One region of the Limnobaculum parvum genome, then DNA from elsewhere that is predicted to be linked to it. Evidence: predicted binding sites of a transcription regulator. Region 1 holds the regulator's gene; each other region holds the start of a gene.
The links. Region 1 encodes LexA, which represses DNA repair genes until DNA is damaged. Its sites were predicted from a motif close to TNCTGTATGTACATACAGNA; they were not measured.
Positions count from the first base shown of each region.

Region 2: HYN51_RS05285 (DinI-like family protein) is a predicted target of LexA. The motif match lies at 3,616-3,635, and genes of this name have one in related genera.
Region 3: HYN51_RS05675 (DNA translocase FtsK 4TM domain-containing protein) is a predicted target of LexA. The motif match lies at 3,166-3,185, and genes of this name have one in related genera.

Region 1 is NZ_CP029185.2:3,281,190-3,291,208, forward strand. It holds gene HYN51_RS13720 (aldo/keto reductase) at 1-462, shown strand, start outside; gene dusA (tRNA dihydrouridine(20/20a) synthase DusA) at 653-1,651, opposite strand; gene zur (zinc uptake transcriptional repressor Zur) at 1,862-2,311, shown strand; gene lexA (transcriptional repressor LexA) at 2,546-3,157, opposite strand; gene HYN51_RS13740 (diacylglycerol kinase) at 3,246-3,623, opposite strand; gene plsB (glycerol-3-phosphate 1-O-acyltransferase PlsB) at 3,744-6,212, shown strand; gene HYN51_RS13750 (tryptophan 7-halogenase) at 6,332-7,822, opposite strand; gene ubiA (4-hydroxybenzoate octaprenyltransferase) at 8,181-8,996, opposite strand; gene ubiC (chorismate lyase) at 9,045-9,548, opposite strand; gene psiE (phosphate-starvation-inducible protein PsiE) at 9,696-10,019, opposite strand, start outside.
Region 2 is NZ_CP029185.2:1,322,289-1,332,307, forward strand. It holds gene ubiG (bifunctional 2-polyprenyl-6-hydroxyphenol methylase/3-demethylubiquinol 3-O-methyltransferase UbiG) at 1-322, opposite strand, end outside; gene gyrA (DNA topoisomerase (ATP-hydrolyzing) subunit A) at 626-3,277, shown strand; gene HYN51_RS05285 (DinI-like family protein) at 3,347-3,589, opposite strand; gene HYN51_RS05290 (YdcH family protein) at 3,843-4,067, opposite strand; gene HYN51_RS05295 (DUF2513 domain-containing protein) at 4,264-4,515, shown strand; gene HYN51_RS05300 (hypothetical protein) at 4,846-6,834, shown strand; gene HYN51_RS05305 (hypothetical protein) at 7,002-7,223, opposite strand; tRNA gene HYN51_RS05315 (tRNA-Pro) at 7,754-7,830, opposite strand; gene yejM (LPS biosynthesis-modulating metalloenzyme YejM) at 7,903-9,684, opposite strand; gene HYN51_RS05325 (YejL family protein) at 9,706-9,933, opposite strand.
Region 3 is NZ_CP029185.2:1,404,990-1,415,008, forward strand. It holds gene cydD (heme ABC transporter permease/ATP-binding protein CydD) at 1-956, opposite strand, end outside; gene trxB (thioredoxin-disulfide reductase) at 1,088-2,047, opposite strand; gene lrp (leucine-responsive transcriptional regulator Lrp) at 2,630-3,124, shown strand; gene HYN51_RS05675 (DNA translocase FtsK 4TM domain-containing protein) at 3,253-6,747, shown strand; gene lolA (outer membrane lipoprotein chaperone LolA) at 6,938-7,549, shown strand; gene HYN51_RS05685 (replication-associated recombination protein A) at 7,557-8,900, shown strand; gene serS (serine--tRNA ligase) at 9,005-10,019, shown strand, end outside.

The DNA.
Region 1 (10,019 bases):
CAAGAGCAGCATGGGCTGGCCAAATTCGTCTCAATGCAGAATCACTACAACCTGATATATCGCGAAGAAGAGCGAGAAATGTTGCCTTTGTGCGAAGAGATGGGAATTGCCGTCACACCGTGGTCGCCACTGGCGCGCGGCGTATTAACTGGATCCAGAAAGAATCAAACTATTCGGGCAACCACCGATACGCCAGCACATCATTGGTACAACCATCAGGCAGAAGAAGATGCCATCGTTAGCGCGGTAGAACAGGTCGCCACCGCCCGCGGCGTTCCTCCTGCACAGATAGCATTGGCTTGGGTAAGGCACCGTAAAGTGGTGACATCCCCAATTATTGGTGCATCTAAACCGCACCATCTGGATGATGCCGTCGCTGCCCTGTCATTAACGTTGAGTGATGAAGAGGTGGCGAGACTGGAAGCACCATACCGCCCAAGAAATCTGGCGGGACACGAGTAAGTCGTTCCGTGATAAAACCAAAAAAAACGTAATAGTTGCATTAAAGATGGTTTTCCGGCCGGGCTCAATGATGACATACGCATAATTGTCATTACGGCCGGAATATCCATTGATGCCCGTTGAGTAAGTCAGTCCGCAGTCTAAGGGACTCTGTCATAGAAGCTTTTTACTATTTGGATTTAGAACAAACTTAACTGGATTTCTCCGTCACCATCGCCAGTGCCTGTCGCAATACTTCAACATCCGCTCCGGCTTTATGCGCATTCTCACTTAAATGCCGGCGGAACTGACGCGCGCCGGGGATCCCTTGAAACAGTCCCAGCATATGGCGGGTGATATGTCCTAAATAAGTGCCTTTAGAGAGCTCCTGCTCAATGTAAGGATACATCGCCTCAATTACCGCAGCGGCCTGAGGGATTTCCCGTTCGATACCAAAGAGTTCACTATCAACTCGCGCTAGTATCCCCGGGTTCTGATAGGCTTCACGCCCCATCATCACGCCATCAACATGTTGCAGATGAACCTTCGCTTCTTCCAACGTTTTAATGCCACCGTTAATGGCAACGGTCAAATGAGGGAACTCTTGCTTAACCAAATAGACTCGAGAGTAATCCAGCGGTGGAATCTCCCGATTCTCTTTTGGACTTAAACCTGATAACCAGGCTTTGCGCGCATGAAGCGTGAAGTTATCACAACCGCCCCGCTCTGAAACAACGGAAATAAAACGCTGCAAAAACTCATAGTTATCAGAGTCATCAATCCCAATTCGTGTTTTTACCGTTACCGGTATGGAAACCGCCTGCTTCATTGCACTGACACATTCAGCCACCAGTTCAGGTTCCGCCATTAGGCAAGCGCCAAAACGTCCGTTTTGCACCCGATCGGAAGGACAGCCAGCATTCAGGTTAATCTCGCTATAGCCCAATTCTTCCGCGCGCTTAGCGCATTCCGCCAGCGCCTGAGGTTCACTCCCCCCTAGCTGCAACGCAACCGGCTGCTCTTGCCGGCTGTATGCCAGATAATCTCCCTTGCCAAACAGGATCGCGCCGGTAGTGACCATTTCGGTATACAGCAGCGTTTGCCCGCTTAATAAGCGGTGGAAATAGCGACAATGGCGATCGGTCCAGTCGAGCATCGGGGCAACGGAAAAGCGCTGCATGGGGTATTGTATTGATTTATCAGAATTCATAAAGAAATTAGCGGCTACCAGATAGTTTTCTTGATCGACGAACGCGATACCAGCATGGGGTTCGGCGGGATGATTACCGACATTTTACCATAGAAACGGCAACTGTTGTTATCGCCCTTCCCACGATTATTCGGTTGAGGGATATGCTATCGGCGTTCTTTATTAAGCATGGTAGAATCATTATCAGGATTGTGAATAACAGAGATACCAATGAAATCAGCCAATATTGAGTCTATGCTGACAAAAGCCCAAAAGCTGTGCGATCAGCGAGCAGTGCGTTTAACTCCTCAGCGTTGTCTGGTGTTACGCCTAATGGCGGAACAAAAGAATGCTATCAGCGCCTATGACTTATTAGATCTGCTGCGTGTCGCTGAACCTCAAGCCAAACCCCCTACGGTCTATCGCGCACTCGACTTTTTACTTGAGCAGGGCTTTATTCATAAAATCGAATCCACCAATAGCTATGTAGTTTGCCATCATGTAGGTGAGCCGCTGCACACTTCTGCATTGTTCATTTGTGATAGCTGTGGATTAGTGACCGAGCATCACGCAGAAGGTATAGATCAACGATTGAAAGAACTGGCGGAAAAAAGTCACTTCACGATTCAGCATAGCGTACTGGAAACTCATGGTATTTGTTCACAATGTGCTAATAAATAATACATTAACTATTAATCCATTTTAATTATCCTTTCTATTTCACCTCCTTAAAAATAGAAATAATATTTGCTTTGTGCTCGATCGGAAGGCCATTTGGACTTAACGTCGGTGCGTATTGAGCCTCGCTCAAAGGGACAGAAAATCAAAAAGCGCCCTAAGGCGCTTTTTGATTTTCTGCTATATTCGCTATCCGTTTTCACATCAGCCAATATCTAATTTTTGGATATTGCTTAATTACATCCAGTCGCCGTTACGAATAACACCCACTGCAAGCCCTTCAATGGTTAGGCTCTGCTCACGCAGATCAACCACTATGGGTGAAAACTCTTCATTTTCAGGCAGTAACTCAACAACATTACCTTGTTTTTTCAGACGCTTAACCGTGACTTCATCATCAATACGTGCAACCACCACTTGGCCGTTACGTACATCCTGAGTTTTATGCACCGCAAGCAGATCGCCATCCATAATACCAATATCTTTCATTGACATGCCGCTAACGCGCAGTAAAAAGTCAGCGTGCGGCCTGAACAGCGCCGGATCGATCTGATAATGACTTTCCACATGTTCCTGAGCCAGTAAAGGTTCACCTGCGGCGACTCGACCAATTAACGGGAGGCCTACATCTTCCGTTTCCAGCAGCAGACGAATCCCCCTAGATGCCCCATTAATGATCTCAATCACCCCTTTACGAGCTAAAGCTTTCAAATGTTCTTCTGCCGCATTGGGTGACTTAAACCCTAAGGTTTGGGCAATCTCTGCACGAGTCGGCGGCATCCCTGACTGATTGATATGATCGCGAATCAGGTCATAAATTTGTTGCTGTCTAGCGGTTAATGCTTTCATTTTTCGATTCCCTTACCCTGTTTTTTTATACAGTTATGCTGTGAGTATATACAGGTATCCGCTAGATGAAAACCTTCATATTTCATATTTACGAGATATATCGAGAAAAATGACTCCAAAGCACAGAAACCCAGACAAACAGCGCCAGTAATATCATAATCAGTACAGCCGCAGATCCCATGTCCTTCGCCCGACCCGAAAGCTCATGGTGTTCGGTACCTATACGGTCAACGACCGCTTCAATCGCACTATTGATAATTTCAAAACCCACAATCAATACCACCGAACCAATCAGCAAGATTCGTTCAACGAGGGTGACATCCAACCAACTGGCGAGAATAATGGCCACCAGCAGCAGCACAATTTCCTGACGAAAAGCAGCTTCATTTTTCCAGGCGGCCTGTAAGCCACCCCATGAATATCCTGCTGCTTTAATGATACGAGTAAGCCCTGTCACTTGGTTCATTCATCAATCCTCAAAAAAATTCTGCCCAATTTTAGCAATAATCATTCATCACATCATCACAGATCGCGCCGAGTTCTGGTATTCTGGCGACTCGTTATCTATATGAGGCTCGAAATATTTATGTCTGGTTGGCGTAAACTTTACTATAAGCTATTGAATATACCTATAAAAATGCTGGTTCGTAGCAAGTGTATTCCTTCTGATCCCATTGCTGAACTGGGATTAGATACCACACGCCCAATATTGTATGTCCTGCCCTATAACTCAAAAGCAGACCTGTTAACCCTACGTGGACAGTGTTTGGCTCAGGAATTACCCGACCCATTAGAACCTTATGAGATTGATGGTCAGCTACTGCCCCGTTATGTTTTTATTCATGAAGGCCCACGGGTTTTCAGCTATTACGCCCCAAAAGAAGAGTCAATAAAGCTATTTCACGATTATCTGGACCTGCACCGCAATCATCCCGATCTGGATATCCAGATGATTCCAGTCTCCGTGATGTTTGGTCGCTCTCCTGGTCGCGAAGGTCATGAAAGCCATGACGCTCCTCGCCTTCAACTGTTTAACGGAATTCAGAAATTTTTCGTGGTGTTGTGGTTAGGCCGCGACAGTTTTGTACGCTTTTCCCAAACTGTTTCATTACGTTATATGGCGAATGAGCACGGTACCGATAAGACCATAGCCCAAAAGCTGGCTCGCGTTGCCCGTATGCACTTTGCCAGACAGCGCCTTGCCGCAACCGGACCAAAGTTGCCGATGCGTCAGGATCTGTTCAATAAATTACTGACCTCAAAAGCCATTGAAAAAGCGGTTGAGGAAGAGGCTGCATCAAAGAAGATATCGCTGACTAAAGCCAAACAAAACGCCGTCGAGATGATGGAAGAGATTGCAGCTAACTTTACCTATGAAACGCTGCGAGTCACTGATCGGGTGCTCAGTTGGACATGGAACCGACTTTATCAAGGTATCCATGTCCATAACGCCGAACGCGTTCGTCAGTTAGCACAGGATGGTCATGGTATTGTCTATGCACCAAGCCATCGTAGTCATATGGACTATCTTCTGCTCTCCTATGTGCTCTATCATCAAGGACTGGTACCACCGCACATTGCTGCCGGTATCAACCTCAACTTCTGGCCAGCGGGTCCTATTTTCCGTCGGCTGGGAGCATTCTTTATTCGCCGAACGTTTAAAGGCAACAAGCTTTACTCTACGGTGTTCCGTGAATACTTGGGCGAATTATTCAGCCGTGGTTATTCCGTTGAATACTTTGTTGAAGGTGGGCGTTCACGTACAGGCCGATTGCTGGAACCGAAAACCGGTACGCTTTCAATGACCATTCAGGCGATGCTGCGCGGCGGCAACCGCCCTATCACTGTTGTACCCGTGTACATCGGTTATGAGCACGTGATGGAAGTGGGTACTTACGCCAATGAACTCCGTGGCGCGACCAAAGAGAAAGAGAACCTCTGGCAGGTAATACGTACCATGCGTAAGTTACGTAATTTGGGATTAGGCTATGTGAACTTTGGTGAACCCATCCCCTTAATGACCTACCTGAACCAAAATGTACCAAACTGGAGAGAGTCTATCGATCCGATAGAAACCCCAAGACCAAACTGGTTAACACCGACTGTCAATCAAATTGCTAGCAAGCTGATGGTTAACATTAATAAAGCAGCCGCAGCTAACGCTATGAACCTATGTTGTACTGCATTATTGGCGTCTCGCCAACGGGCCCTAACCCGCGAGCAACTGCTGGAACAACTTGATTGCTATACCCAGCTACTACGCAATGTACCTTATGCTAAAGACGCGACCGTTCCATCCAGCACGCCAGAACAGATGCTGGAACATGCGCTGAAAATGAGTAAGTTTGAGGTAGAGAAAGACAACGCCGGTGAGATCATCATATTAGCGCGTGAACAAGCGGTTCTGATGACCTATTACCGTAATAACATTCATCATATGCTCGTTCTGCCATCGCTTATCGCCAGCATTGTAATGCACCACGATGGGATCTCCCGCCAGCAGATTATTGGTCAGGTTTCGCTGATCTATCCACTGCTACGTGAAGAGCTGTTTATGCACTACAGTGACGAAAAGCTACCTGTGGTAATAGATACCTTGATCGATGAACTGGAACGCCAGAATCTTATCCGCCAGCAGGCAGATGGTTTACTGGTGCTGACGCCTTCCCGTATTCGTACGCTACAGTTACTAGCCGCTGGCGTCAGAGAAACACTACAGCGCTATACCATTACACTTTCGTTGCTACGCAATAACCCAAGTATTAACCGCGGTATGCTGGAGAAGGAGAGTCGCTTGCTGGCTCAACGTCTCTCTGTTTTACACGGTATCAATGCGCCAGAATTTTTTGATAAGGCAGTTTTCTCTACGTTGGTGGCAACACTGCGTACTGAAGGATATATCAATGATGTGGGTGATGCCGTGCCGGAAAACATGCAGACCATGTATGACATGTTGACTCGCCTGATGACGCCAGAAGTAAAACTAACCATTGAAAGCGTCACTGTTGCACCATCAGAAAACGAAACGCCAACAGAGCAAGTAACCAGCCTCTGATAAAGGGGCTGTACCGGTGCCGATTCAACTCAACGGGCACCCAGTTCACCGTCTGAATGAGTGCCACAAAAAAGCCTGCTAATCAGCAGGCTTTTTTTCGTTCTATAGATAAGGCAATATTACCAGCCCTTCTCTTGGACCTTCTTAACGAAATCCAGCGCTTTCTGTTGCTTATCTTTAGACAACCACAGTAAGTCCATACCTGCTGCACTTACCGGTACCAGCCCTAAAGGAACCGCAACCGACATCCAGTTAACCGGATGGAAGATACCGCCCCAGCCATTGATAGCGTAGTTTTCTACGTCAATCAGGTGAGGTGTACGTTCCTGAATGCATTTTCTGAATTCAGCATAACGATCCGTCATTGGCGATTTATTGACTTCTTGCCACAGCGGGGTATCGTTGCGAGTACAGTCATAGTGCATACGCAGGAAGTCACGAATACCGTGCCATGACGCCAGATTAGCTTCGTTATATTCACGAATACTGTTCTCAGAGATGATGCCTTGGCTTGATACCAGCACGCGCTCAAAGTTACGTAACTGTTCGATCATCTGACCAATTGAAGTTGCTTCCAACGGCTCAACAAAACCGGAAGAGAGGCCCAGAGACATAACGTTCTTAATCCACACTTGCTCATAGCAGCCTGGATCGAAGCGAATCGTTTTATGAGGCTCAATTTCAAATCCGAGATACTTCTGAATCTCATCAATGGCGTCGGCTTCACTTTTATGTTTGCTGCTGAATACATAACCAGCACCAACGCGCGTAGATAGAGGAATCTGCCACATCCAACCAGCATCCATAGTGATTGCCCGAGTAATCAGCATTGGATTTTTATTTGGATGAGGCATATAGAATGGAATTGCGCTATCCATCAACAGATAGTCTTTAAAGGTCTGCCAACGGGCACCAGGCATTTTTGCCATTACCTGACGAGTCAGGCCACTGGAGTCGATCAGGAAGTCGAGCTCAACTTCACCTTTCTCAGTGATGAGCTTGGTAACCAGTCCTTCTTCATTACGAACGAAATCTTTAACCAGTACATCTTCATGAACCACACCACGAGACAGTGCCACTTTCTTCATGTATTTGGCAATTTTGTAACTGTCGAAGTGGAAAGAAGTCACCAGATCGGTACGATCTTCGTCTACTGCCTTAATCGCCTCTTCCATTGATGCATTATTTTTAATCAGTTGGAAACCGCGAATCCATGACTCTAGCGGTACACCCTGATTAATTAATGCAGAATAATATGGCAGGAAACCACCCTCAACCCACTGGGCGCCTTCACCGCGAGCAGAGGTAAACAGATGGTAGAATTTATCATCAGCTTTACCCGTACGCCAACCTTCATAACTGAAACCCCACTTAAAAGTAGCATCGGTCTCTGCCATAAACTCTTTTATGTCGATCTGGTTACGCAGTAGCGCATCATGAATATTCAGCAGTCCACCTTCACCAACGCCAACAATACCAATCTGGCTGGATTCAATAACCCGAACTTCCACATTAGCACTAAAAATACGGCGTAACGTCAGCGCTGCAAACCATCCTGCTGTTCCACCACCGAGAATAACGATGCGCTTTGGCGTTCTCAAATTTAACATCAGTAACCTCTTTCATTTTATGTTTGATACAACTGTTATGATGAGTCGATACTTTAAACAACTCGCCTAATGACTGTTATTTTAAGCTATCTATGTTCTACAAAAGAAATAAGAATAAGCAATAAATCAAAATGAAAAACTAACTTATTTGCGATATAAGAACATAAATAGCGAAAGAAAGAATAAAGCAATATTTCCTTAGCTTGCTAACGGGGAAACTCGAGGAGGGAATAGCATAATATGTTGTCTTATATTACGTACGTTCATCCCTGAACCCACTGTTAACACCGGCTTGCATGCTAACAGCGTTTAATATTTAGATACATATCATAAATCAAATTTTTACCAGTTAAGACAATTAGGTGCTCACCAAGAACCCGATAAAAATCATCAAACCAACATAATTATTATTCATAAATGCCCGGAAGCATTTATCTCTTTCTCTCAGAGAAATAAGATTCTGTTGATAAATAAATAGCACACTGGCTAATAACAGAAACCAGTAAAAAGAAGAGGCTAAATTATTTAAATAACCTATCCAGCATAATATGAGTACGGTCCCTAATTGAAGCAGGCCAATAATCAGTTTGTCATAACGCCCAAAAAGAATAGCGGTTGATTTAATTCCGATTTTCAAATCATCATTACGATCGACCATGGCATATTGCGTATCGTATGCTACGGTCCAGCATATATTGGCAAGTAATAGCAACCAGCAGCTAAGTGGTAATGCATCACTGACAGCGGCATAAGCCATCGGTATTGACCAGCCAAATGCCATTCCCAAAATGACCTGAGGCAAATGGGTAAACCGTTTCATAAAGGGATAAATCCAGGCCAGGATCACTGCTGCAACAGAAAGTAAAATCGTCAACCGGTTTAGTGTTAAAACTAATAAGAATGAGATAGTCACTAGCGACAAAAACAGCACCTTACTTTCTTTCTCTGTTACGGTGCCGCTTGGTAGCGGACGGTTACGGGTACGTTCAACATGTCCGTCAAAATGACGATCGGCAAAATCATTAATCACACAGCCAGCCGCACGCATCAGAAATACACCGATGATAAAGATAATCAGAATATAAACGTTCGGCGTTTCCTTCCCAGCAAGCCAGAGCGCCCAAAGCGTAGGCCAGAGCAACAACAAAGCCCCGATGGGTTTATTGATACGCATCAAACGGCAGTAAGCCAGCCATTTGCCTTCAGTCACATTTTCCCCCAATTAATATAACGGTGATGACGGTAGAAAAATCTCCGTCAATAGCAGAGGTTTACCCGACAGACGCAAGCGGGAACGCCGCCCCCACAAACTATCGTGTAAAGATACCTGAATATAATCCCGCTCAAGTGCGGTCTGACTGAACAGATAATGCCCCAGTGGGGTATCGCCCAGTCCAATCAGCCTTTGTTCCGGGCCACTGAGAGTCATTTCTGGAATAACGGTACGCGCCCATATCCACGGAATAGTATCACCAAACAAAAAGACTTCACGCACCCAGTAGCGTGTATCTATAGGTAATTCCTGTTGCTCTTTGCCGAGTGAAGAGGCAGAAACATATCCTTCAAATAAGGGTTTGACCGTCACGTTGCGGCAAAAGCGCTCGCAGCGGCTAGTCATGGAATTTTCTTCCAATAGCCACTCTGCTACAGGTTTACTTAACGAATTATTTTGCGCCGAATACCAATCTCGTGTTTTCCAATTTGGTATCAATAGCGCTTCACTCATCATCGTAACACCCTAAAATAGTAAAGCCAGCGAACTAAAAAACCATAAAAATGGAGGGCATTGTAACGTAAAATAGCCCTCTGCAAACAGCGAAGGTTTTATTCCTGAACTATTTTTTAACATTACGTCAATAAAATTGATGAATTTTTACTCACGCTTTAATCGATCGGTATTAGCCAAGTAAAGTGCCACAACTAAAACCAAAATTGCGCCAGAATAGATAAAAGTATCCATTGGATCTTTATGGTCAACAATGATCAAGCGGATGATGGCCGTAATACCAATGTAGATAAAGTAGCGGAGAGGAAAGTGATAGCCTGACTGAAAATACTTAATGATCAAGGCAATAAATTCAAAGTAGAGAAAATAGATAACAATGCCTTCAATCAATAAGTAGCTGGATGATTGAGAGGTATTAACAAACAGCATCTGAATCAGGGCATAAGTCTCTTTACCAAGAAACACGATCAG
Region 2 (10,019 bases), 1.9 Mb from region 1:
CGACAGTTTGCTGAACATATTCAACAGGAATACCGCTTTCTATCGCGTGTAGACGGGCGACTAACAAAGGTTCTGCGCCCATATCCAAACCGATAACGTTGGCACCTTCTTTCGCCATACTTTCAGAGAGAATACCACCGCCGCAGCCGACATCGAGGATTCGTTTACCAAAGAGCCCATCAGCACGTTGCTGAATATAGTCCAGACGCAATGGGTTAATTTGGTGAAGGGGCTTAAATTCACCGTCGAGATCCCACCAGCGTGAAGCTACGGCTTCAAATTTAGCAATCTCTTTCTGGTCAACGTTTTCTGATGAGTGCATAGGAGCTATCCGATAATTCGCTATAGGATTGCCGATTATACATGAGTTTATGGGAATGAGTTACGTTGCATCGGTAGTTGATACGGCTCACTACGAAGCCGAATGCATTTTTGCCTGAATGATTAAGCGGTTTTTGGGCGCAACACACATATGGAGCGGCTGGGGGAGCCGCCGGGATACATTAAGCACTTTTAGCTATGCTTTTCGGGCAAGATAACGCGGTGAAAATTAGAAACAGGCGGCTAGATATGATATAATTCTGCACCTTTTCCGGGCTGATGATAATAGAGGGATAGCGGCTCCATGAGCGACCTTGCCAGAGAAATTATGCCGGTCAACATCGAAGATGAGCTTAAAAACTCTTATCTTGATTATGCGATGTCCGTAATTGTTGGACGCGCATTACCTGATGTTCGAGACGGCCTAAAGCCAGTACACCGCCGCGTATTGTTCGCTATGAACGTGCTTGGTAATGACTGGAACAAACCATATAAAAAATCGGCGCGTGTAGTTGGCGACGTAATCGGTAAATACCACCCACATGGAGATAGCGCGGTCTACGATACCATTGTTCGTATGGCTCAGCCGTTCTCATTGCGCTATATGCTGGTTGATGGTCAGGGGAACTTTGGTTCTATTGACGGCGACTCAGCGGCGGCGATGCGTTATACCGAAATTCGCATGTCTAAAATGGCTCACGACCTGTTGGCGGATCTGGATAAAGAGACCGTTGACTTTGGGCCTAACTACGACGGAACAGAACAGATCCCAACGGTATTACCAACCAGAGTCCCTAACCTGTTGGTTAACGGTTCTTCGGGGATTGCCGTTGGTATGGCAACCAACATACCACCTCACAACTTGGTGGAAGTCATTAACGGTTGTCTGGCCTTTATTGAGGATGAAAATATCAGTCTTGAAGGGCTGATGGAGCACATCCCCGGTCCTGATTTCCCGACGGCAGCCATTATCAATGGTCGTCGCGGTATTGAAGAAGCCTACAGGACAGGCCGCGGTAAAATTTATATTCGCGCCCGTGCAGAAATTGAAGTTGATGAAAAGAGCGGTCGTGAAACTATTCTTGTTCACGAAATACCTTATCAGGTGAACAAGGCTCGGTTAATTGAAAAGATTGCTGAGCTGGTAAAAGATAAGAAAGTTGAGGGTATCAGCGCATTACGTGACGAGTCTGATAAAGACGGTATGCGTGTTGTGATTGAAGTTAAGCGCGACTCGGTAGCGGAAGTGGTGCTGAATAACCTGTATTCGCAAACTCAACTTCAGGTCACGTTTGGTATCAATATGGTGGCACTCCATCAGGGACAGCCAAAGCTGCTGGGCCTGAAAGAGATGCTGGAGGCGTTTGTTCGCCATCGCCGAGAAGTGGTTACCCGCCGGACTATTTTTGAACTGCGTAAAGCGCGTGAACGTGCCCATATTTTGGAAGGTTTGGCTATCGCCTTGGCTAACATCGATCCGATTATTGAGCTGATCCGTGCGGCATCAACGCCATCTGATGCAAAAACAGGGTTATTGGCTCGTCCGTGGGAGTTGGGTAACGTAGCGTCAATGTTAGAGCGTGCCGGCAACGATGCGGCTCGCCCTGAGTGGCTGGAGCCTGAGTATGGTATTCGTGACGGTAAGTATTATCTGACCGAGCCGCAAGCTCAGGCGATTCTTGATTTACGTTTACACCGTCTGACCGGTCTTGAGCATGAAAAACTGTTGGACGAGTATAAAGAACTGCTGCTGCAAATTGCTGCGTTGCTGTTTATTCTTGAAAGCCCGGAACGCTTGATGGAAGTTATTCGTGACGAGCTTAAAGCGATTCGCGATCAGTATAACGATCCTCGTCGTACCGAAATTACGGCTAATACTGCTGATATCAATATCGAAGATCTGATTACTCAGGAAGATGTGGTTGTCACCTTGTCCCATCAGGGCTATGTGAAGTATCAACCGCTGTCTGACTATGAGGCTCAACGTCGTGGTGGTAAAGGTAAGTCAGCAGCGCGTATTAAAGAAGAAGACTTTATTGAACGTCTGTTGGTGGCTAACACCCACGACACCATTTTGTGCTTCTCCAGCCGTGGTCGCTTGTACTGGTTGAAAGTTTATCAGTTACCAGAGGCTAGCCGTGGTGCCCGTGGTCGTCCGATCATTAATATTCTCCCGCTGGAGCAGGATGAACGTATTACCGCTATTCTGCCGGTACGCGAATATGAAGCCGGTCTGAATGTCTTTATGGCTACCGCTAACGGTACCGTGAAGAAAACGCAGTTGACTGAATTTAGCCGTCCACGCAGCGCCGGTATTATTGCCGTCAATCTGAACGAGGGTGATGAGCTGATTGGTGTTGATTTAACAGATGGTACCAATGAGATCATGCTGTTCTCTGCTGAAGGGAAGGTTGTTCGCTTCTTGGAAGAAGAGAAGCTGGAAGACGGTACCATTAAAGGCGTGCGTCCAATGGGCCGTACCGCTGCCGGTGTACGTGGTATCAAACTGAGTGATGACGATCGCGTTGTTTCATTGATTGTTCCACGTGGTGAGGGTGAAATTCTGACCGTAACGCAAAACGGCTACGGTAAACGTACCGGGTTGTCTGATTACCCAACCAAGTCTCGTGCGACTCAGGGCGTGATCTCCATTAAGGTGAGTGAACGTAACGGTCGTGTAGTGGGCGCGGTTCAAGTCGATCAGTGCGATCAGATTATGATGATTACTGATGCGGGCACTTTAGTCCGTACTCGCGTGTCAGAAGTCAGCGTAGTGGGTCGTAATACTCACGGTGTTACCCTGATTCGTACCGCAGAAGATGAGAACGTTGTTGGGCTGCAGCGTGTTGTTGAGCCAGAAGAAGATGATGAAGAAAGCCTCTGCGGTGATGAAAATACCGAAGAGATGCAAGATCAGCCATCGGACGATGTAACCCCGGAGTCTGATGAAGAATAATCTTCAAGGTTAGCGTCTTTTGACAGGTCAAAAGCCCCCAATTTCTGATAAAGAATTGGGGGCTTTTATTTACTGGTAAGCTTCGAACCAGTCGTCAGCACTTTCCCAAGTTTGTTGCAATATTTCAGTGACCAGTTCTTTATCGGTTTTCATACCGCCTAATACGGTCACATCGTTAGCGGTACCACGCCGAACTCTAACGCGAACATCGGCAAAATGACACAGCAGACGTTTTTCCAGCTCTTCTTTTAATGCGGCTTCTGCGCCACCCGGTAACGGATCTTCTTTGCGAATAGAAATTTCAACTTGCATTTTGAACCTCAGTAGCATCCATATAATACTGTATGTATATATAGTACATTGAGGGTATTTTGCAATGCAATAGATATTTTTGAGGAACCGCTACCGGCATCAAAAAAACTGAGTATGGCGCTTGGGGAAATTTTGATAATCGTTTGTTTTTGTTGGGGTAATAGGAAGTTTTCCGTTAGACATTAATAATAAAATCAAAAAATAACCCGCTATTCTTCGGCGGGTTTTTTACATCCGAATGATGATATTACCATTAGGCTCTAGCTTGAGATTCCTCTCGTAAAATACGGTATAGCTCATCTTTAAGGCGTAATTTTTCCTTTTTCAATGTGGCTATTTTGTCGTTAAGACTATTTCCACCCTGAGTTTGTAAACGAAGAACTTCGTGGTCGAGGTCATTATGCTTATTAAACAATGAATGGAAACGAGGGTGGGTTGTTTTAAGCTGAGTGATTAAATCACGGTACTCTGGAAACATAATACATCCCTATTAGTAGCTTAACTGAAATTTGATTATACGAGTTCAAATAGCGCGTAAATTAGAGGGTGGTCACATAGTGAACAGATGATTGTGACATATGAAAAAAATTTGCGGGCTGACTGATGACTGACGGGTGCTTTTTTTACGGGCTGCTAAAATAGTAACAATCCCCGACAGATACATGAGGTGTACGATGAAAAGAGATCTTGAGCTATTGGAAGTCATTTTATTGAAAGTTGAACAACAACCTCTGGGAGCTCCATTTATTACCAATAAAGACTTTTCAAACCGCGATCCGGCATTGGTCGCTGCACATATTCAACTGTTATGTGATAAGCACTACGTCATTGCTGCACAGAACGGAGATGATAAATGGTCGATTTCACGTATCACTTTTGATGGATATGACTATCTCGACTTACTGCGGGGGAGTACGTTGACTTGAATATTATCACTCAATTTGTAGCCCCAGATCACTTTGGGGCTTTCTATTTTGGCTTCTGGCAATCATGAAACTTGTTAGTATATCCCTTCTGATAGTAATCAGTTTTTATTAACTTGAGTTATAAACTCCTAAGCTAAATAATCTCTGGTTCAATATTTTTTATCCATTTGAAATTTAAAGTGAATATAAATAACTGATTTATTATTCAAATTTAACTGTATTTATATACAGTAATTTATCTATGTAGTATTCTGTTTCCCTTTCATTCCTTTATCCATGAAACTGATGATGTTAGTCTATTTTATTTAAACTAATCATAGGATTATACCGATGGATGACACTTATACTAAAACCAGTTACTCATTTATAGACGGATTTACCATAGAGAATAAAAATGAAGTTACAAAATACACTGATGGGAATTACTACCAATACCTTGGAATATTACCTCACATAGTAATGCCTAATACTGTGCCAGTGAAAAATATAAATGGGGGAATGTGGCTTAACGTAGGAGATGGGTCAGCCTTTTCATCTATGGGGTATTTATCGGCTTGGGTTAAAAATAATAATGATATTACAGAGACTATAAATGGTTTGTTATTAGCTAATCAGCGCGTGATAGTTGATAAGGATTATATAGTAAATCAGATTCAGTTGGTTTCTGGGGCGCATATATCAGGTATATCAAAAGCAGAATCAAAACTATTATTAGTACCTCCAAAAGTTCTGGTTGGAAGCGGTGAAACGGCTAATCTTTACCACCGTGCGGATAGTGGAGATCTGTCAGATATTTTGATTGAGCATTTAACTATCGATGGTGGGAGGTGCCCAAATCCGCCACAACAATACCACCATATTATTGGAGTGTGGCTGGGAGGTAGTGAATTAGTGAAAAATATTTCAATCAGAGAGTGTGATTTTAAAAATGCAGGTGAAGATTTTATTAAGTTCTCGGTTTCTTCTAATAGAGCGAAGGTTTCTAATGTCTTCGTTGAAAACTGTAGATTTGTGACTGAAGATGACAAGATCGATTTGCCTGGGTATTCGATGTCTTCATCTGGTAATGCAGTAAGGACTATTTTAACGACTAGCAGCACCAGTAATTACGGAACTGAGGCTATTTATAATGTGAATATAACAGATTGCTTTGCCAAAAGAATACGAACATTAGCTGATTTTAAACGTGGTACTTCGTCCTCACTGGTTAAAAATTGTTATACCGAAGATATGTTCGACTGCCATCATTCAACTGATGGGGCATTTGATATCTGTTTCTCCGATCTAACGTGTTTTACAAGTCTCGATTTCACAAAAGGCACAGCAACTAACTTTATTGAAGCACAAGGTGAAAGACTAACTATTAGTAATATTAGTGGTTTCGGTAATAACGTCACAAAACTGGGAATTTTTATTACAGATTATGGTTTGCCCGCTGAAAATAGCGTAGGCCATCAATCGGTTAATTGCACAATTAGTGATGTAAAATTAGAAGGCTTACTATCTGATGGAATAAAAGTCCAGAACGGTATAAATTGCAATGTATCCAATATTGATATTAAAACTTGCTTGGGGCATTCCGTATTATTTACTTCAGGTATTGCAAGGATTGACTCAAATGGTCTTCGGCTAAAAGGTCAAGGTAATTCTTATGATAACATTTCAGGATGTGGATGGGCTTTCCCTCCTAAATCTCAGGGGATTAATTTTGCTAGAGGTTTAGCTATTAACGAACATGGGCAGGATGATATTTATATACCTGGCACAGTTCTTCGTGTAGCTGAAAACGACTATGGTGATTGGAGTTCGAAATATGAACCAGAAAACTTGATCACAAATCGCTATATGGAATTTATTCCCAACACGACCAGTAATGTCATTGGCATGATGAATGGGCGCTTTTATGAAGAAGTTATTACAGCACCATCCACTCCTTCAGGTGTAATCAGCGCGATAACATTAAATGATGCAAGTAGTGTTTCTTTGCGTGAAATTTATCATCCTCCATTTATGGCTTGGCCAAATGATTTATTTTATTGTCGTATATGGGTAATGAAAGGAACCGCACCATACTTTGCAATAGTGATGCAGGAACTTGATGCCAATAAGACAACAATTAACTCTACATTCTATTCTTATAGCACCGGTTCACTAACTGCATGGACCGAGCTAGTAATGAAGCACAAGATAACAAATGCTAATGCAGCATTTGTTATGGTTGGATTAATTCCTGCGAGTGGTAGTAATAGCCCTCAAAATAAAGGAACAACACATGTTGCTGACTGGCGCTGTGGCAGATCCCCATTTGGCAAGTATTGATGGGTAGAGCTCAAGTTTAATCAGTTCAAAGGGTCGGTTGACGATCCTTTGAATTAGTGAAAATAGGCATTAATATCTTAAATCATTCCTATCTGGGTGAGCACGCAATGCTACTTTGGGAGTAGTACATATCCTTTTGTGTTAAGTATAAAAGATAACAAGAAGCATCAATGATGCGGCCCTTTCTCACTTAATCTATTTAAATCAATAAGTAATGCATTAATACTCTGGTAGGGAATAGTATTAAGCGTTTTCAGCTTACCCTTATCGACAATGCCAAGCATGTGTTGTCCGAATTTGCCATAAATGACAAAGCCATCTGGTGGGGAAGTCGTTATTTCACCATCATAAACGGTAATAGAGATACCTTCATATTCAATAATATCCATAAGTCATCCCCTTGAGTGCATCATCCGTGAAGAATGAGTAAAGAAACGCATTGGATACACAAGCTAAATTGTAGTTGCGATCGCTTTTTTCGGGGGCGAAATGGTTTTTATTAATTGTGAGAGAAGATTACATAAAGAAATCTGGGGGGGGATGGTTTGATAAAGAGCAACACCATTATAGTTGGGTAGAGGATAAAATTGAACTGTACCTTTTAAGCTTAGATTCACATGAGCATTTTAATCAAGGCCAAAAGAAGCACTGAACAGGCCCTGTAAATAATTCTCTTAACCCAGTCTAATCGCTGGTTTTTTCATTTTTAGCCTCTGATAAATATCAACATCCTTTTTTGTGTATAGGTGATTATGTTCGGGGACTACCTATTTATTTAATCTGGTCACTCGGTAGGGGAGATTCAAATAGTTTTGGGCACCGACAAATTAGCGAATAGTTTCACCATTGTTACACCATAGTGATAAAGCAGAGAGAATAAAAAAACCAGCCATAACTGACTGGTTTTTATGGAGGAATTTGGTCGGCACGAGAGGATTTGAACCTCCGACCCCTGACACCCCATGACAGTGCGCTACCAAGCTGCGCTACGTGCCGAAACTAATGTTCAATACTACCGATTCTTGAGTCTAATGCAATATCTAGGCATTACATTTGCTTTAGTTTTAATCAGTTAGCCATAAAACGCTTAACGTCTGTTAGGACTTGTAGCAGTAAAGACAGATTTGGCTTTTCCTTTTCAACCGGCTGAAAATTAACGTCATAGGCTTTATAACGACCATTAGTACTAATAAGGATGGTTTCATCTGGGGTGATGACCACCAGTTGCTTAGCATCACCGGCAGTTACCCAAGGGTAGCGGCGCTGGGCGGTGAACAGGTCTTCACCCTGAGAATAAGTACTGGTGGTATTTTTAACATGCAACAGTCGCTGCATCAGCGTTGCCATAATATCCATGTGGCTGGTCATTTTAACAATTTTTTGTGCCGGAGTTTCTGGCCAGTGAATAATTAACGGAACTTGTAGCTGATTGCGGCTATAGTTTTGACCAAAACCCTGAACGTTTTGCTGAGTATCATTAAACTCAACGCCATGAGCCGCCGTGATAATCACCACCGTTTTTTCCAGCAACCCTTTCTTAGAGAGCGTTTGCATCACGCTATCAATTTGTTGGTCTATGTCATTGACGGAATTACGGTATTTGTTGATAAAGTCAGCCGGTGCTTTATTGGAGTTAGCATTCAGAATGTTATTGTTGCTGTACTGAATATAGGAGAACCACGGGCTACTTCCATTTGGCATAGTCACCCATTCTTGCCACTGCTCAGTGGTTGTACTATTGCTTTGGGCAACCGTTGGCGGCAAAGTGAAATCGGACAACAAGGCCTGACGATAAAGCGGGCTTTTGAACCCAGATGCGGAGAACAGGCCAAACTGATAATTTTGCTGGCTTAATGCAGTAATCAAGGCCGAAGATTTTTTCCCCGCTAGAATACTATCAATATAGGTAGGTGAAATACCGTAAAACAGGCCAAATAGCCCAGTATCTTGCATATTACCTGAACTGTAATGGCGAGTGAATTGCACATTGCTATCAGCCAACGTAGACAGTTTTGGCATATCATTCAGTAGATTCTGATTACGAATACCATCAACCACAATCACTAATAAATTGTATTTGGCTGTGCTGTCGTTATAGCTCAATTTAGCTAATGGGTATTCGACGTCAACGGCTTCTGGATTACCTTGTTGAGTCAACTTATCCTGATAAGCTTGTGCATCCAATAACCCATGCTTTTCCAGAAAACGACGTGCGGTCATCGGGTAAGACAGCGGTAAATTTGCTCGCTGCATGGTAATTGGTCGATAAAAGTTAGCATCCGCCCAAATGTAAGCAATATGGGTAAAGATAAAGGCGGTAATAAATAGGGCAGCCAATGGCTTACCAAACTTTTGCCGGTTTAGGCTGCGTAACTTCTGCCAACTCCAGGTGCCAAACAGTAGCTCAATCAAAAAGATGACTGGAATACAGATAAATACTAACTGCCAGTCACGAACCAGTTCGGTTTCATCTGGATTGATCAGCAAACCCCAAACGGTAGGGTTAAGATGCAGGCGAAAACGGAAAAATACTTCGGTATCGATAATTAAGAGAGTGAGTCCGGCGGTCGCCAGAATGGCCGAAAGTATTCTCATCAGCCGCTGAGACATGATAATAAATGTCAGTGGAAACAGAATGAGAAGATAGACGGCAAAGGTGATAAAGCCGAAATGCCCCAGCCAGCTTACCAGCGCATAGATACGCCCCAGCAAAGTGCCGGGCCAGTCGGTAATAAATAAATAGCGACTGCTCAGTGCGAGGCTGAGAATAATATTAAAGAGCGCAAACCAATGCCCCCAGCTAATCATCTGGGAGACTTTCTCTTTATATTGCTGACGGTTTGTCACCATATTCACTTTTGGGTAAACAAATTAATGGGCTTTATCATCTCTGATCGAAGCCTGTAAAGCCTCAACAAAAGATCGGACGATAGCAGGCCGGGCCGCAGGGGCAACGCTGGTATTAATCAGATTGGTTACCATGTTACCTAAAACCATTAGTGACAGATCGGTAGGTGTCTGATTTTTTTCCAGAACCTGAACCAATTCGCTTAATATCTTTTCTACCAGTTCATCACTGTAACGGGAAGCTTGTGGCATAAATTTGTGCTTAGTGTGTTTATCAGGTGATTTAATGGCGACTATCTTACCGTATCGATTGATTCTTTTCTGTAGTTTATACAGAA
Region 3 (10,019 bases), 1.9 Mb from region 1:
CCAATGGCCTGAGCTTTAGCATGATAATAGGTTCCCAGATCCCGTAGTGGTTGAAAGAACTCAGGTGCCAGAATTAACACTAAAAATCCGGCAAATAGCGTAACCGGTAGACCATATGAACCAAAATTCAGCTCACCCAAATAAGAGAAACCAAAATAGACTGCGGCAACCGCAATAGAAACAGAAGCAAAAAACTCTAAAACTGCGGAAGAGAGGAAGGCCAGCTTTAGTACATCCATAGTGCGGGAACGGAAGTTTTCCGATGCCTGAGCAATTTGCTCGGTTTCTGCCTCTGCACGGTGGAATAATCTTAAGGTGTCCAGTCCCTTTAAGCGGTCAAGAAAGTTACCGCTTAAGCGTGCCAGAGCAAGGAAGTTCCGCCGGTTAGCATCGGCCGCCCCCATGCCAACCAATGCCATAAATACAGGAATTAGCGGGGCGGTAGTGAGCAAAATTAGGCCAGCAGTCCAGTTTATAGGGAATACTGCTGCCAAAATTAACAGTGGAATCATCACGGCTAACATCATTTGGGGTTGATAGCGGGAATAGAAATCCTGCATATCTTCAATTTGTTCCAGAATCATCGTAGCCCAACTCCCCGCAGGTTTGCCCTGAATCCAGGCAGGGCCAAGTTGCTCAAGACGATTTAACACCTGACGGCGTATGTGTTGGCGTATTGCCGCGCCATACCTAAAACCAACGCGTTCTCTAAACCAAGCCAGTATCGCACGTAATACAATGGTAACCACGAGCATCAGGAAATTGTTGAGTAACGCATTGCGGGAAATATTCTCGATAATCAGAGAGTGCAGCAGGGTTGCCAGTAACCAGGCCTGTGCAATGATTAACAATCCGCCGAGTAGTCCTAACAGGGTTGATATCCTTAACCAGCGCTGAGCCAGAATACCCTGAGACTTTAACCAACGTGTTAACTCACGTTGCCGTACCTTATTCATATTAGACATAAAATGTACTGGTTCTGATAACTGAAGTTGGGTTTAGGATACCATTAGTATCCTCAAAACAAGAAGGCGGCCACTAGCCGCCTTGTTATGTTGTGTCACACTTTCAGAGCGTGCAATAGCTATTAATTGTTATTTAATGTCTCAAGATAGCGTTCTGCATCCAATGCAGCCATGCAACCACTGCCGGCAGAAGTGATTGCTTGACGATAGATATCATCAGCAACATCACCCGCAGCAAACACACCGGGAATGCTGGTTTGAGTCGCATTACCGTGACTACCCGAGTGCACTTTTAGATAACCATCCTTCAGTTCCAGTTGGCCAGCAAAGACCTCTGTATTTGGACGATGGCCGATAGCAATGAACACACCGGTTAGGGTTAACTCTTCGGTAACTTGAGTTTTGACGTCTTTCAGACGAACGCCAGTAACGCCCATATCATCACCCAATACTTCATCCAACGTTCTGTCAGTATGCAGAATAATGTTGCCGTGACGAACTTTTTCCATCATACGGTCAATTAGAATCTTTTCTGCTCTAAAGCTGTCTCGGCGATGAATCAGATGAACCTCTGCGGCGATGTTGGAAAGATATAGCGCCTCTTCAACGGCGGTGTTACCACCACCAACAACGGCCACTTTTTGGTTACGATAAAAGAAGCCATCGCAGGTTGCACAGGCTGAAACGCCACGACCTTTAAATACGTCTTCTGAAGGCAAACCCAAATATTGGGCGGAAGCCCCGGTAGCAATAATCAATGCGTCACAGGTGTACTCTTCACTATCGCCGAATAAATGAAAAGGTCGGGTTTGTAAATCAACACGATTAATGTGGTCGATAATCACTTCAGTATTAAACTTCAGCGCATGTTCACGCATGCGATCCATCAATGCGGGGCCGGTTAAACCTTCAGCATCGCCGGGCCAGTTTTCAACATCGGTTGTTGTGGTTAATTGTCCACCCTGTTCAATACCGGTAATGAGTACAGGATTAAGGTTTGCCCGGGCACCATAGACGGCGGCGGTATAACCAGCAGGACCAGAACCTAAAATAAGTAATTTACAATGTTTGGCCATGGCCATAATTCCTCTGTAGAAGGGAGGTAGGAAGATATATTTGATTGTAAGGAAAATAACCCATTAAAAAAAGTTATTAGCCACATTGTTACCAATCGCTGTGATAGTTTTTATCTATTAAAAATTGTTTTTTAGATTTAAAATGAAGCCTAAACGGATTTTTATAGAGAATTATGCTTTTTTTTACTCATTTGCTTTGACAATAAGGTAGCTATTTGCGAAAACATTATTCTGTGATTACGCTGGAAATTATATTAATAAAGCAGCCGTGCGTAGATAAATTGGCAAGATGATAGATACATACTCTTTATTTATATAGATTGACCGCATAATGCGATATGTTCAAATGATAGTTTAGCGTAGAATAGTGGAACTTCGCGGATCACAATTTAGTGGTATGTTTTAAGGTTGCCAGTTTAGTTAACCCAGTTGATGAGATGTTTTCGTTATTACGCGAAAATAATAACGAGAAACTGCCTGGTGGCAGATTTACCTGGTAGCTACAAGATTGGCCTGAACGGAGGCGCCAGATATCTTTTGGATAGATAATGGTGTATCAGAAACAAGGAAGATATTGAGAGAACAAAAATGGTAGACAATAAAAAACGCCCTAGCAAAGATCTTGATCGCATTGACCGTAACATTTTGAATGAATTACAACTAGATGGCCGTATTTCCAACGTTGAACTGTCAAAACGTGTTGGTTTATCTCCAACACCCTGTTTGGAGCGCGTACGCCGTCTGGAAAGACAAAAATTCATTCAGGGATATACGGCGTTATTAAATCCACACTATCTGGACGCATCGCTGTTGGTGTTTGTTGAAATTACCTTAAACCGTGGCGCGGCCGATGTGTTTGAGCAGTTCAATACTGCGGTACAAAAATTGGAAGAGATCCAAGAGTGCCATTTAGTATCCGGTGATTTTGACTACCTTCTGAAAACTCGCGTATCAGATATGTCTGCATACAGAAAACTGTTAGGTGAGACACTGCTGCGTTTACCGGGTGTAAACGACACGCGTACTTATGTGGTAATGGAAGAAGTTAAACAAAGTAACCACTTAGTTATCAAAACACGATAATTCGTTGTTGCAGGTGCAAAATCTGCTAACTTCCGTTACACTCCTGTGTATTCATACAGTTTCAGCGCTGGGTATTCCTAGCGCTGCCGTTTTATTACTTGGTACTACGGTAACCTGGAGAGCCTTTCTTGAGCCAGGAATATATAGAAGATAAAGAGCCTAAGTTGAAGAAGCTAAGTAGCCGCCAGCGGCTTTTGGAAGCTGGTTTATTATTGGTGGTTATTTTTTCCATTTACCTTATGGCGGCATTAATTAGCTTTAATCCTGCCGACCCCAGTTGGTCACAAACAGCCTGGCATGAGCCTATTCATAATATAGGTGGTGAAGCCGGAGCTTGGCTGGCAGATACCCTGTTATTTATTTTTGGGGTGCTCGCTTATGCCGTACCGCCGATGATCATTTTCCAGTGCTGGATGCTGTTTCGCCATGAGCGTGAGCAGAAAGCCGCCGATCTATTCTCTTTTTCACTACGCTTCATCGGGCTACTAGCGCTGATTTTTTCATCTTGTGGCCTGTCGGCTATCAGTATTGATGACTGGTACTATTTTGCTTCCGGCGGCGTGATTGGGAGTTTGATCAATAGTGCGCTGATACCTCATTTTAACAGCGTAGGTTCTACGCTGGTTCTGCTCAGCGTATGGGCAGTAGGGTTAACACTGTTTACCGGCTGGTCGTGGTTAACCGTTGCTGAAAAGATGGGTGCTTTTGTCATGGGTATCTTGACCTTTGCCTCTAATAAGACGCGCAAAGAGCGAGATGTTACTGATTACAAAGAGGATGATGTGAGTGAAAATAGAGTCACTCCAGCTGTTGGTGCGTCCTCTTTTGCAGCGGCGGCGGCCGATGATGTTCTGTTTACTGCGCCAGAAGTAAAATCTGATGCGTTAACCCAGATTGATGATGACGTAGAGATAAATGAACGGCAGCAAGAGTTAACCTTTAACGCCGCGATGAACGATCGGTATCTGCCTGAACCGCAAGAGTCATTTGAGCCCACAGTATTTGGCTCAGCCGATCCAGCGACTGACAGGACGATTAACTGGAACAACGCTTCTATTCAACGCGAGCCTGAAGTTACCTTTGAGCCCACTATTTCTGCCCCAGCACAACCCGCGATTTCTTTTGGACCCGCAACCTACACGTTCAGTAATTCTGAGCCATCGCCGGTAACGGCTAGCCCGTCAGAAACGCAGCGTAACGAGTTTGTTAATCCTTATTCGCCGATTAATCCACCTGTTGTTGCTGATACGCCCGCTAATGAATCACCAGAGCCTTTGGTTCAGGGTAATTTCAGTGCGATTGTACCGGGTAATACACCGTCAGATGCCGATCCACTATCCAATACCATAACCTTTGGTACGGCAATTACCGCCGCCACGGTTGCAACAACGGCTGCCTCATCATCGACATCAAGCATGCCTTTTACACCTGTTGCAGGTAGTCAGCCACAGGTTAAACAGGGGGTAGGTCCAGCGTTTCCTCGACCAAATCCTGTTCGTATACCTACTCGCCGCGAGCTAGCTTCCTATGGCATTAAGTTACCATCGCAACGTGAAGCCGAGCAGCGTGAACGTGATCGCCTTAACCGCAATAAGCCAATAGTGAACAACTTCACTGTTAGGGAAGATGACGATGAGGCGATTGAACAAGAAGCATTGAGAAGGGCGTTTGCAGAAGAACAACGCCAACGCTATAGCGAAGATTATCAGGATAATGATAGCGATATCATCGATAATCCTCTGTATGGTATTTCTGCTCGGGATGATGTTGATGATGAAGTGCCAACTGAACGTTCGGTTGAACCTCTATTTACTTTACCTTCTCAGGTGAGTGATGTGGAACGGACCAATGAAGTTCCTTTTGGCAATATCAATGACGTTTCGCAAACGGTTACACCTTCTTATGGTTATCAGCAGCCAGTTGAACGTCCGGTCATTTCTGCAACACAGGCACCGGTCGCGCAATCAGGTTACACACAGCCATCTCATGGCGTTCATACTCATGGCGTTAATGTATCGCCGCAGCCGTCATCGCCTTTCCAACCGGTAGCGCCGAAAGAAGAGCCACAACCGTCTCAGCCGTCAATGGATGGTTTAATTCATCCGTTCCTGATGCGTAATGAGCGACCATTAGAGAAATCGACTACGCCGCTACCTTCTCTTGATTTGTTGGCTTCACCGCCATTGAATCAGGATCCCGTGGATGTGGAAGCCTTAGAAGAGACCGCGCGTTTACTGGAGCGTCGTCTGGCTGATTTCCGCGTTAAAGCTCATGTGGTAGACATTTTACCCGGCCCAGTAATTACCCGTTTTGAATTGGATTTGGCTCCGGGAGTTAAAGCCTCTCGAATTTCCAGTTTGGCGCGAGATTTAGCGCGTTCACTGTCGGTGACGGCGGTGCGTGTGGTTGAGGTTATTCCAGGTAAGCCTTATGTTGGCCTAGAATTGCCAAATGAACATCGTCAGACTGTCTATATGCGTGAAGTGTTGGATGGTCCTGAGTTTATCAACTCAGACTCTCCATTGACGGTTGTTTTGGGTAAAGATATTTCAGGTCAACCAGTTATTGCCGATTTGGCCAAGATGCCCCACTTACTGGTCGCGGGTACGACGGGTTCGGGTAAATCTGTTGGGGTGAACGCCATGATTCTGAGTATGCTATATAAAGCTAAGCCAGAAGATGTTCGCTTTATCATGATCGACCCTAAAATGCTGGAGTTATCAGTTTATGAGGGAATTCCTCACCTGTTAACTGAAGTGGTTACCGATATGAAAGACGCTTCCAACGCGCTTCGTTGGTGCGTTGGTGAGATGGAACGCCGCTATAAGTTGATGTCTGCCCTTGGGGTAAGAAACCTGGCGGGATACAACGAAAGAGTTGAAGAGGCGGAACGACTTGGGCGTCCAATTCCGGATCCATTCTGGAAGCCAAGCGAAAGCATGGATGTGTCGCCACCAATGCTAGAAAAGCTGCCTTATATCGTCGTGCTGGTTGATGAATTTGCCGATTTGATGATGTCGGTAGGCAAGAAAGTTGAAGAGCTTATAGCCCGTTTGGCCCAAAAGGCTCGGGCCGCGGGTATTCACTTGGTGTTGGCAACTCAGCGTCCATCGGTTGATGTTATTACCGGTCTGATTAAAGCCAATATTCCAACTCGGATGGCGTTTACCGTATCCAGCAAAATTGACTCACGCACTATCCTCGACCAGGGGGGGGCTGAATCTTTGTTGGGTATGGGGGATATGCTTTATTTACCGCCAAACTCATCCATGCCGGTACGTGTTCACGGGGCTTTTGTACGCGATCAGGAAGTTCATGCTGTGGTTCAGGACTGGAAATCTCGCGGTCGTCCTCAGTATATTGATTGCATTACGGCAACCTCTGAAGAAGGTGAAGGTGGTTTTGGGCTGGAAGCCGATGAGGAGCTGGATCCGCTGTTCGATCAAGCAGTGGCTTTTGTAGTAGAAAAGAAAAAGCCATCTATCTCTGGCATTCAGCGTCAGTTCCGTATTGGCTATAACCGTGCGGCGCGCATTATTGATCAAATGGAAGCTCAGGGCATTGTGAGTCCTCCGGGGCATAATGGTAACCGAGAGGTTTTAGCTCGCGGTCAGTTTGATTAATTTTAAGCAACAACTGTTGTTCAAGGGCCGCATTTTGCGGCCCTTATGCTAACTGAAAAGATAAGTAAAAGATCATATACTTACTGCTTTGAGACTATACGTGACAGGGGGTTGTCAGGTAGAGTTGGCGGTTGATATTCGACGCGTTTAATGGACGCTTTATTGATAATAGATGGGAGTAATTGCAACAATGAAGAAATTATTTATCGCCTGTTGCCTGATGTCTGGTCTGGTATCATCAGCCGTACTGGCTGATGCTCGTACAGACTTGCAGAGCCGTTTAAATAAGGTGAATAGTTTTCATGCCAGTTTCTCTCAGTCAGTGAAAGATGCCGGTGGTGCTGCAATTCAACAGGGTGAGGGTGAACTGTGGGTTAAGCGTCCTAACCTGTTTCGTTGGCATATGACTTCACCGGATGAAAGTATTTTGGTGTCTGATGGTAAGACCCTGTGGTTTTTTAATCCATTCGTTGAACAAGCAACGGCAACCTGGTTAGACAGTGTGACTGGGGATACGCCATTTATGCTGATTACCCGTAATAGCGCTACTGACTGGAGTAAATATGACATAGCGCAAAAGGGCGATGAGTTTGAGTTAAAGCCAAAAGCGACTAAGGGTAATCTGAAAGCATTTTCCATTAATGTGACCGATGACGGTGTGATTAAAGGCTTTGTTGCAGTAGAACAAGATGGACAACGCAGTACTTATACTTTGAAAGGCCAACAAAGTGGTTCTGTTGATGCCGCTAAATTCACCTTTACACCACCGAAAGGCGTGACCATCGACGATCAGCGCCAGTGAGGTCTTAGTGAGCAATCTGTCACTCGATTTCTCTCAGAATGAGTTTCAGCCTTTGGCCGCTCGTATGCGGCCTCGGACGCTGGCTGAATATATCGGTCAGCGCCATCTGCTTTCAGCGGGTAAGCCATTACCACGAGCAATAGAGGCTGGACATCTGCACTCAATGATTTTGTGGGGGCCGCCGGGCACAGGGAAAACCACGTTGGCTGAGATTATTGGTCATTATGGTAAGGCGGATATTGAGCGAATATCGGCGGTAACTTCCGGTATTAAAGAGATTCGGGAATCTATTGAACGAGCACGAAATAATCGCGACGCCGGCCGAAGAACCATTCTGTTCGTTGATGAAGTTCATCGTTTTAATAAGAGTCAGCAGGATGCCTTCCTGCCTCATATAGAAGACGGCACCATTACCTTTATTGGTGCAACCACGGAAAACCCCTCATTTGAATTAAACTCAGCACTGTTATCCAGAGCGAGAGTCTATTTGCTGAAATCTTTGGAAAGTGGTGATATCGAGCAAGTTCTGTTACAGGCCATGAAAGATGAAGAGCGAGGATATGGTAAACAAAATATCGTTTTACCTGATGAAACTCGACGCATGTTGTCTGAATTGGTCAATGGGGATGCTCGCCGGGCACTGAACAGTCTGGAGATGATGGCGGATATGGCCGAAATTTCCGCCGATGGTCAGCGCGTTTTAACGCCTGAATTGCTGAAAGAGATCTCCGGTGAGCGCAGCGCCCGCTTTGATAATAAGGGTGACCGTTATTATGATCTCATTTCAGCGTTGCATAAATCTGTACGGGGCTCTGCGCCCGACGCAGCACTTTATTGGTATGCCCGGATTATTACCGCTGGAGGCGATCCGCTGTATGTTGCTCGCCGTTTGCTGGCGATTGCTTCAGAAGATGTTGGTAATGCCGATCCGCGTGGTATGCAGGTGGCGATTGCCGCCTGGGATTGCTTTACCCGAGTCGGGCCCGCGGAAGGTGAAAGAGCTATCGCTCAGGCGATCGTCTATCTGGCTTGTGCACCAAAAAGCAACGCGGTATATACAGCGTTTAAAGCAGCTATGCAGGATGCTCAGCATCAGAAAGATTTTGATGTACCCGACCATTTACGTAATGCGCCGACTAAACTAATGAAAGAGATGGGGCTAGGCGCAGCGTATCGTTATGCGCATGATGAACCAAACGCCTATGCGGCAGGAGAGAATTATTTTCCACCGGAAATGGCGGGTCAGCGCTATTATTTTCCTGAACCACGAGGTTTAGAAACCAAGATTGCAGAAAAGCTCAGTTGGTTGGCTGAGCAGGATCAAAATAGCACGACAAAACGCTACCGTTAACCTGTTGGTTGCGGTAAGGTAATTACGGAAAACTGTCTGCCGGGCTGCCAGTCAGCCGGTATGGCTATCGATTAATATTAAAAATATATAGGCATAGGATTAGCATGCTGGACCCGAATTTATTACGTAATGAGCTAGACGCAACTGCTGAAAAACTGGCTCGCAGAGGTTTTAAACTGGATGTAGATACTTTACGTAAGCAGGAAGAGCGCCGTAAGGTTTTGCAGGTTGAAACGGAATCATTACAAGCAGAGCGTAATGCACGATCGAAGTCCATCGGTGAAGCTAAAGCGCGTGGCGAAGATATTGAAGCGCTGCGTGGAGAAGTGAACCAACTGGGCGAAAAGTTGGATGCCGCTAAATCTGAGCTTGAGCAGTTACAATCTGAGATTCACAATTCGGTTTCGCTTATTCCTAATATTCCTGATGAGTCGGTACCATTTGGTAAAGATGAACATGACAATCTGGAAGTCAGCCGTTGGGGTGAGCCGCGTAAATTTGATTTCCCTATTCGCGATCACGTTGATTTAGGAGAAAGCTGTGGTGGGTTAGATTTTGCTGCCGCCGTGAAGCTGACAGGTGCACGTTTTGTGGTGATGAAGGGGCAAATTGCCCGTATGCACCGCGCGCTGGCTCATTTTATGCTTGACCTGCACACCACTCAGCATGGCTATATGGAAACCTACGTTCCTTATCTGGTTAACCAGGCAACGTTGTTCGGTACCGGACAACTGCCAAAGTTTGGTGAAGACCTGTTTCACACCAAACCTTTGGCTGAAGAGGCTGAAACCAGTAGCTATGGCTTAATTCCTACGGCGGAAGTACCGGTTACTAACTTGGTGCGTGATGAAATTCTGGATGAAGAACAACTGCCGTTGAAGATGACCGCCCATACGCCATGCTTCCGCTCAGAAGCCGGTTCATATGGTCGCGATACGCGTGGTCTGATCCGGATGCACCAGTTTGATAAAGTTGAGTTGGTACAAATTGTTCGCCCTGAAGACTCAATGAATGCATTAGAAGAGCTGACCGGTCATGCAGAAAAAGTACTGCAGTTACTGGGGCTACCTTATCGTAAAGTTTTATTGTGTACCGGTGATATGGGCTTTGGCTCAAGCA